2 regions of the Streptomyces sp. NPDC007856 genome follow, and region 2 is predicted to be linked to the other one. Evidence: riboswitches for the same ligand, from Rfam matches in the RefSeq annotation. Region 2 holds a riboswitch; the other holds the start of a gene.
What was found. A riboswitch is a leader RNA that binds a small molecule or an ion and turns the genes downstream of it on or off. The one in region 2 is predicted to bind glycine.
Positions count from the first base shown of each region.

Region 1: another riboswitch for glycine. It lies ahead of gcvP (aminomethyl-transferring glycine dehydrogenase); the one in region 2 lies ahead of gcvT (glycine cleavage system aminomethyltransferase GcvT).

Region 1 is NZ_JBIAEC010000015.1:8,809-13,214, reverse strand. It holds gene gcvP (aminomethyl-transferring glycine dehydrogenase) at 1-2,116, opposite strand, end outside; glycine riboswitch at 2,285-2,379, opposite strand; gene ACFYOH_RS31185 (PRC-barrel domain-containing protein) at 2,499-2,870, shown strand; gene ACFYOH_RS31180 (DNA polymerase IV) at 2,792-4,207, opposite strand; gene ACFYOH_RS31175 (MerR family transcriptional regulator) at 4,275-4,406, opposite strand, start outside.
Region 2 is NZ_JBIAEC010000009.1:306,187-310,592, reverse strand. It holds gene glyA (serine hydroxymethyltransferase) at 1-806, opposite strand, end outside; gene gcvH (glycine cleavage system protein GcvH) at 821-1,198, opposite strand; gene gcvT (glycine cleavage system aminomethyltransferase GcvT) at 1,308-2,426, opposite strand; glycine riboswitch at 2,580-2,676, opposite strand; gene ACFYOH_RS23025 (AAA family ATPase) at 2,832-3,536, shown strand; gene ACFYOH_RS23020 (enhanced serine sensitivity protein SseB) at 3,603-4,394, shown strand.

The DNA of each region.
Region 1 (4,406 bases), on a different contig from region 2:
TCAGGTGGGAGACGTCACCGCCGAAGTGGCCCGGCTTGGCGAGGCCGACCAGGGCGTTGAGGTTGGCGCCGTCGACGTAGACCTGGCCGCCGGCCTCGTGGACCCGGGCGCAGATGTCCGCGACGTGCTCCTCGAACACACCGTGCGTCGACGGGTAGGTGATCATCAGCACCGCCAGCTCGTCGCGGTACTGCTCGATCTTGGCGCGCAGGTCCTCGACGTCGATCTCGCCGTCCTCGGCGGTCTTGACGACGACGACCTTCATGCCGGCCATCACGGCGCTGGCGGCGTTGGTGCCGTGCGCGGAGGACGGGATCAGGCAGACGGTGCGCTGCTCGTCGCCGCGCGCGCGGTGGTAGCCGCGTACGGCGAGCAGACCGGCCAGCTCGCCCTGGGAACCGGCGTTCGGTTGCAGGGAGACCTTGTCGTAGCCGGTGACCTCGGCGAGACGTTCCTCCAGCTCGCGGATGAGCGTGAGGTAGCCCTCGGCCTGCTCGGCCGGGGCGAAGGGGTGCAGCTGGCCGAACTCGGGCCAGGTGACCGGCTCCATCTCCGTGGTCGCGTTGAGCTTCATGGTGCAGGAGCCCAGCGGGATCATGCCGCGGTCGAGCGCGTAGTCGCGGTCGGCCAGCTTGCGCAGGTAGCGCAGCATGGCGGTCTCGGAGCGGTGCTGGTGGAAGACCGGGTGGGTGAGGAAGGCGTCGGTGCGCAGCAGCGCCTCGGGGAGGGTCTCCTCGGCGGTCGCGTCCAGCGCCTCGATGTCGCCCTCGACACCGAAGGCGGACCACACGGCGGCGACCTGAGCCCGCTTGGTCGTCTCGTCGCAGGCCATCGAGACATGGTCGGCGTCGGCCAGGTGCAGGTTGACGCCGTGCTCCCGGGCTGCGGCGGCGATCTCGGCGGCCTTGCCGGGCACGCGCGCGGTGAGGGTGTCGAAGAACGCGGCGTGCACGATCTCGACGCCGCCGGCCTTCAGTCCCTCGGCGAGGATCGTGGCGTACCGGTGGGTGCGCCGGGCGATGGTCTGCAGGCCCTCCGGACCGTGGTAGACGGCGTACATGCCGGCCATCACGGCGAGCAGCACCTGCGCGGTGCAGATGTTGCTGGTGGCCTTCTCACGACGGATGTGCTGCTCACGGGTCTGCAGCGCGAGCCGGTACGCCTTGTTCCCGTCGGCGTCGACGGAGACACCGACCAGCCGGCCGGGCAGGCTGCGCGCGAACTTCTCGTGCACGGCCATGTAGCCGGCGTGCGGACCGCCGAAGCCCATCGGCACACCGAAGCGCTGGGTGGTGCCGACGGCGATGTCCGCGCCGAGCTCGCCCGGGGAGGTCAGCAGGGTCAGCGCGAGCAGGTCGGCGGCGACGGTGACGAGCGCGCCCAGCTCGTGGGCCTGGTCGATGACCGGCTTGATGTCGCGTACGGCACCGGAGGCGCCCGGGTACTGGATCAGGACGCCGTTGATCTCGCGCTCGGCGATGTCGGCCGGGATGCCGTCGCCGAGGTCGGCGACGACGACCTCGACACCGGTCGGCTCGGCGCGGGTCTGGATGACGGCGATGGTCTGCGGCAGCGCGTCCGCGTCGACCAGGAACAGACCCTTCTTGTTCCTGCCCATGCGCCGGGACAGCGCCATGGCCTCGGCGGCGGCGGTGCCCTCGTCCAGCAGGGAGGCGCCCGAGGTGGGCAGCCCGGTGAGGTCGGCGACCATCGTCTGGAAGTTCAGCAGGGCCTCGAGGCGGCCCTGGGAGATCTCCGGCTGGTACGGCGTGTAGGCCGTGTACCAGGCCGGGTTCTCCATGACGTTGCGCAGGATGACGGGCGGGGTGAACGTCCCGTAGTAGCCCAGCCCGATCATGGAGTCGAGGACCTGGTTGCGGTCGGCCAGCGAGCGCAGCTCGGCGAGGACCTCGGCCTCGGTGCGGGCACCCGGCAGGTCGAGGGCGTCGGCGTTCTTGATCACATCCGGGACCGCCGCGGCGGTGAGCTCGTCCAGCGAGCCGTAGCCGACCTGCGCGAGCATCTTGGCCCGCGCCTCCTGGTCGGGCCCGATGTGGCGCTGCTCGAACGGGATGCCCGCTTCGAGCTCCGGGAGCGGAATGCGATGGGCGGTCATTGCGGAGGCCTCCTGGTCTGACGCGACCTTCGAAGGGCACCACGGTGCGGGTGCCCCGACGGCCTCCCCCTCTGTCATCTCAACCTGAGAGCTTCACCGGGTATGTCCCGGCTTTCACCGTCGGTGAGAGCGGGAGCCGTCGACGCCCGCCCTGCTTTCCAGAGTGACCTCGTCCGTGCGGTACGTGAGCCTGAGAGATTCCGGGGAGGATTTGCTCCTTCGGCGCCTCCGAGGTGATCGGAGGACTCTCCCGCACGGGGTCAGCAGCCGCTGTCAGCCTACCAGCGAGGTCAACGACGGGGTCCTCGAGTGGCCGCCTCCCTGAATGTGCTCTTTCGTAGTGCTTACGGATGAGTTGCGACCACGTGGAGGGAGAGGGACCGTGCAGACCGACATCGATCCGCGCAACCTGATCGGCCGCAAGGCGTTCGACCGCAATGGCACCAAGATCGGGACCATCGACGAGGTGTACCTCGACGACGCGACCGGAGTGCCCGAGTGGGCGGCGATACGCACCGGCCTGTTCTCCCGAGACGCCTTCGTCCCCCTGGAACCGAGCGAACTGATCGAAGGCTCCCTGCACGTCCCCTTCGACCGCGCCCTGATCAAGGACGCCCCCGACTTCGGCGTGGGCCGCCATCTCTCCCCCGAGCAGGAACTGCAGCTCTACCACCACTACGGCCTGGACGTGGCATCACCTCCCTCGGCCCCGGACCACGACTTCGGTAAGCTGGCCGGGTCGGAGGAGACCTGATCGGAGGCCTCCGCGACCAACGGCAGCGGATCGGCAGGCTCCAGCGCAGGATCATCGACAAGGAACGTCCGCACCCTCCCCGGAAGGGACTGCGGCGTCTCGAACCGCACGGTGACCCGCCCCAGCCCACTCCCCTGCACCCACCCGTGCCCGTGCTCGGCGTGCCTTACGTCCTGTCCCGCCCGCCAGTGCCGTTCGACAGGCTCCGGCCGCTCCACGACGACCTCGGCCCCGGCCTCCTCCGGCATCTGCGCCGCCGGCGCGGGCATCGCCTGCGCGAACAGGTCCTCCTGGGTGTAGTCGGCGAGCCCGGAGACACCCACGCCCAGCAGCCGTACCCCACCCGTGGTGTCCACGGAGTCCAGGAGCCGCGCGGCCGCCTCCCGCACGACCGCGGGATCGTCCGTGGGCCCTCTGAGCGTCTCGGAGCGGGTCAGGGTCGAGAAGTCGTACCTGCGCACCTTCAGCACGATCGTCCGCCCCGACAGCCCGGCCCCGCGCAGCCGCCCCACACACCGGTCGGCGAGCCGCTGCACCTCCAGCCCGATCCGCAGCCGGTCATGGATGTCCACGTCGTAGGTGTCCTCGACCGACACGGACTTCGCCTCACGCTCGGCCACCACGGGCCGCTCGTCATGGGCCAGGGCCATGGCGTACAGCGCCTGACCGTGCGCCTTGCCCAGCAGCCGCACCAACTCGTCCTCGCCCGCCTCGGCCAGCTCCTCGACCGTCGTGATCCCGGCCCGGCGCAGATGGTCCCCGGTGGCCGGCCCGACCCCCGGCAGGGTCCGCACCGGCATCGGCCCCAGCAGCGCCCGCTCGGATCCCGGCTCGATGAGCACCAGGCCGTCCGGCTTGGCCTGTTCCGAAGCGATCTTGGCGAGCATTTTGGAGGCGGCGAGCCCCACCGATCCGGTCAGCCCGGTGACCGCCCGGATGTCCGCGCGCAGCCTGATCCCGACCAGCCGCGCCGACTCCTCGTCCCAGGCTCTGCCCCCGGCCTCCAGATCCACGAACGCCTCGTCCAGGCTGAGCGGCTCCACCAGCGGCGACAGCTCCCGCAGCAGCGCCATCACCTGCTCGCTGATCGACCGGTACACGGTGAAGCGCGGCACCAGATAAGCGGCGTTGGGGGCCAGCCTGCGCGCCTGCGCCATGGGCATCGCCGAGTGGACCCCGAAGGCGCGTGCCTCGTACGACGCGGTGGCCACCACCCCGCGCGGCCCGAGCCCGCCCACGACGACCGCCTTCCCGCGCAGGCTCGGCTTGGATGCCTGCTCCACCGAGGCGTAGAAGGCATCCATGTCGAGATGCAGGATTGTGGGCGCGTTTCTCACATCTCCGATGCTGCACCACGGCACTGACAATGCCGTGGCGCCGGGAAACGGCTGAGGCGCCCGGCGCTCAGACCGCGCGGTTGCGGCGCCGCGCCAGCTCGTCCGCGGGGTTGTGCCCGACCAGCGTCTCGCCGGTGTCGATGCGCTCACCGTGCAGCTGGGAGAGCGCGCTTTCCACGTCCCGCCACACCACGCCGAC
Region 2 (4,406 bases):
GCGATCACGTGCTCCAGGGGACCGCCCTGGAAGCCCGGGAAGACGGAGGAGTTCAGCTTCTTCGCGAAGTCCTTGCCGCGGGCGAGGATGATGCCGCCGCGCGGACCGCCGAGCGTCTTGTGCGTGGTGGAGGTCACCACGTCGGCGTAGGGCACCGGGTTGGCGTGCAGACCGGCCGCGACCAGGCCCGCGAAGTGCGCCATGTCGACCCACAGGTAGGCATCGACCTCGTCCGCGATCCGGCGGAACTCCGCGAAGTCCAGCTCGCGCGGGTACGCCGACCAGCCCGCGATGATCACCTTCGGGCGGTGCTCCTTGGCGAGCCGCTCGACCTCGGCCATGTCGACCAGGCCGGTTGCGGCGTCCACGTGGTAGGCGACCACGTTGAACTGCTTGCCGGAGAAGTTCAGGCGCATGCCGTGGGTCAGGTGGCCGCCGTGCGCGAGGTCCAGGCCGAGGATGGTGTCCCCGGGCTGGGCGAGGGCGAACAGGGCCGCCTGGTTGGCGGAGGCGCCGGAGTGGGGCTGGACGTTGGCGTACTCGGCGCCGAACAGCTCCTTGATCCGGTCGATGGCGATCTGCTCGGCGACGTCGACGTGCTCGCAGCCGCCGTAGTAGCGGCGGCCGGGGTAGCCCTCGGCGTACTTGTTGGTGAGGACGGAGCCCTGCGCCTCCATCACCGCGAGCGGCGCGAAGTTCTCGGAGGCGATCATCTCCAGCGTGGACTGCTGGCGGCCGAGCTCGGCGTCGACCGCGGCGGCGATCTCCGGGTCCAGCTCGTGCAGGGACGTGTTCAGGACGGTCATACGGCTACGACTCCTCAGCCGGCGGTCTCGGCGGTGTACTCGTCGGCGGAGAGCAGGTCGGCCGGCTCCTCCGCGACGCGCACCTTGAACAGCCAGCCGCCCTCGAAGGGGGCCGAGTTCACCAGCGACGGGTCGTTGACGACGTCGTCGTTGACCTCGGTGACCTCACCGGTGACCGGCGAGTACAGGTCGGAGACCGACTTGGTCGACTCCAGCTCGCCGCAGGTCTCGCCCGCGGTCACGGTGGAGCCGACCTCGGGGAGCTGGGCGTAGACCACATCGCCGAGCGCGTTGGCCGCGAACTCGGTGATGCCGACCGTCGACACGCCGTCCTCGGCGGGCGACAGCCACTCGTGCTCCTTGCTGTAGCGCAGCTGCTGGGGGTTGCTCATGGCCTGAATTCTCCTGTACGCGCGGGAGTGCTGATGAAGGGGGGACTGCTGAGACCGCTGGTGAGCAGCGGAAACGTGCGCTGGGTCACACAGTGACCGCGCCCAGTGTCTACTTCTGGCGCTTGTAGAAGGGCAGCGCCACGACCTCGTACGGCTCGTGGCTGCCCCGGATGTCCACGCCGACGCCCTCGGTGCCCGGCGCCGCGTGCGCCGCGTCGACGTAGGCCATGGCGATCGGCTTGCCCAGGGTGGGGGAGGGGGCGCCGGAGGTGACCTCGCCGATCACCTCGCCGCCGGCGACGACGGTGTACCCGGCGCGCGGCACCCGACGGCCCTCGGCGATCAGCCCGACGAGGACGCGCGGCGGGTTGGCCTCGGCCCTGGCGGCGGCCTCGGTGAGCACCTCGCGCCCCACGAAGTCGCCCTCCTTCTCGAACTTCACCACCCGGCCCAGCCCGGCGTCGAAGGGGGTGAGCGAGGTGGTCAGCTCATGCCCGTACAGCGGCATGCCCGCCTCCAGGCGCAGGGTGTCCCGGCAGGACAGGCCGCACGGGACCAGGCCGACGCCCTCGCCGGCCTTGGTCAGCGCCTGCCACAGCTCGACCGCGTGCTCGGGCTTCACGAACAGCTCGAAGCCGTCCTCGCCGGTGTACCCGGTGCGGGCGATCAGTGCCGGGACGCCGGCGACCGTGCCGGGCAGGCCGGCGTAGTACTTCAGGCCGTCGAGGTCGGCGTCGGTGAGGGACTTCAGGATGCCGGGGGACTCCGGGCCCTGGACGGCGATCAGCGCGTAGGCGTCCCGGTCGTCGCGGACCTCGGTGTCGAAGCCGGCGGCGCGCTCGGTCAGCGCGTCCAGCACCACCTGGGCGTTGGAGGCGTTGGCGACGACCATGTACTCGGTCTCGGCGAGCCGGTAGACGATCAGGTCGTCCAGGATGCCGCCGTCGGCCTGGCAGATCATGGTGTAGCGGGCGCGGCCCACGCCGACGGAGGCGATGTTGCCGACCAGCGCGAAGTTCAGGAAGGCGGCCGCCCCGTCGCCGGTGACGGTGATCTCGCCCATGTGGGAGAGGTCGAAGAGACCCGCCTTCGTCCGCACGGCGATGTGCTCGTCGCGCTCGGAGCCGTAGCGCAGCGGCATGTCCCAGCCGGCGAAGTCGGTCATCGTCGCACCGAGCGAGCGATGCAGGGCATCGAGCGCGGTGTGACGGAGTTCGGTACTGCTCATCGGTCGGTCGTCTCCCAGGAAACAGGACGGGCGAGGAACGTTCCTCCCCATCTGTCATCGGAACCTGAGAGGTTCGCCACGACCGCCACGGGGCGATCACGGCTTGCACCTTGGGTGGAGCCACTGACGCAGCAGCCCGCTTTTCAGATGTGCCTCGCCCGCGCGGTAACGGGGCCTGAGAGATTCAAGGGAGGGACTTGCTCCTTCGGCGCCCCAGCGAAGCTGCTGGGAACTCTCCCGCGCGGATTCAAGCGGCCGGTATGCAGTTGGCGGCCACATCATCGCATGGCGAGCGGGCTTTTGTAACCGACCTGTGGCAGGACGTGGACCCCACCGACGACATCGTCCATTACCTTCTCTTTACGCAGTCGGGGAATGAAGATTACCGGCCGACAGGGGAGGACGATCACGGTGAACAGGACCCCGGTGTACGCCACCGCCACCGCCACCGCCACCGCCACCGCCACCGCCACCGCCACCGCCACCGCCACCGCCACCACCGGCATCGCGGTGCCGAGGCAGCGTCCCGCCCCGGCCCCGGTCGTCCGGGACCTGCGGGACCGGGCCGGCCGTGGCCCGCACGCCCTGGCCTTCGGCCCCCGCGACCTCGCCGTGATCACCGGCCTGCCCGGCAGCGGCAAGTCGACCCTGATGCGGCGCGCGGTCACCGGCCCCCGCATCGACTCCCAGGACTCCCGCGACCGCTGGGCGGCCCGCCTGCCGGCCTTCCTCCCCTACACCCTCTACCGCCCCCTGGTCCGCCTCGCCCACTACGCCGGCCTGCGCCGCGCCCTGCGCACCGGCGAGGGCGTCGTCGTGCACGACTGCGGCACCCAGTCCTGGGTGCGCGCCTGGCTCGCCCGGGAGGCCCGCCGTCGCGGCGGCACCCTCCATCTGCTCCTGCTCGACGTCACCCCCGAGACCGCGCGCGAGGGCCAGCGCGAGCGCGGCCGGGGCGTCTCCGGGTACGCCTTCCGCCGCCACCGCCGCACCACCGCCCGGCTGCTGGACGCGGTCGAGCGCGGCGAGCTGCCCTCGGGCTGCGGTGCGGCCGTGCTGCTGGACCGGCCGGCGGCAAACGCCCTGCGGCGGATCGCCTTCACAAGGTGAGGCACTGTCACAGCCACCCGCTAGCCTTCATGGTCACAGCAGTGGTTCCCAGCAGGCGGTAGGCAGATGGACTTCCCGGCGGACATTCCCGCGGACTTCCCGGCACAGGCGCACCCCCAGCCGCACGGCGGCTGGCCAGGCAACGAGCTGGAGGAGGTGCTCTCGGCCTCCCTCGGCATACCCGCCGCGGCCGGCCGGATCATCGAGGTGCTGGGCCGGAGCCTGCTCTGGATCCCGCTGCCGAGCGGCGGCGGCCCGGACAGCGGCCCGCTCGACCTGCCCACGCTGGACATCGGCGGCCAGGCGTACGTCCCGGTGTTCAGCTCCGAGGAGCAGCTGCGCCAGGCGGCCGGCTCCCACATGCCGTACACCATCGCCCCGGCCGTGGAGTTCGCCCGTGGCCTGCCCGCGCAGATCGGCATCGCGGTGAACCCCGACGCCCTGGTCGGCATCCCGCTCCCGCCTGCGGCGGTGGCCGAGCTGTGCCGCACCGGCCGTACCCCGCTCGACGGCCCGAACACCGGCGCCCGGGTCCGCCTCTTCGAGCCGGACTGGCAGGACGACCCGGTCGACTTCCTCTCCGCCGCGTCCGCCGAGTTCGCCGAGACCGGCGTGGTCCGCACCGCCCGCCGCTGCCTGGCCGCCATAGAGACGGACGAGCCGGTGATGTTCGTGGGCGTCGAACTCTCCCAGTGGGAGGGCGACCTGCGCGCCCTGCCACTCCAGGCCCTGGGCCGGGCCCTCGGCAAAGTCCCGGTCAAGTGGCCGGTCAACCTGGTCCTCCTGGACGTGACGGACGACCCGGTGGCCGAATGGCTGAGGTCGCACGTCCGGCCCTTCTACCAGTACGGCCACTGAGCCGGCCCAGGG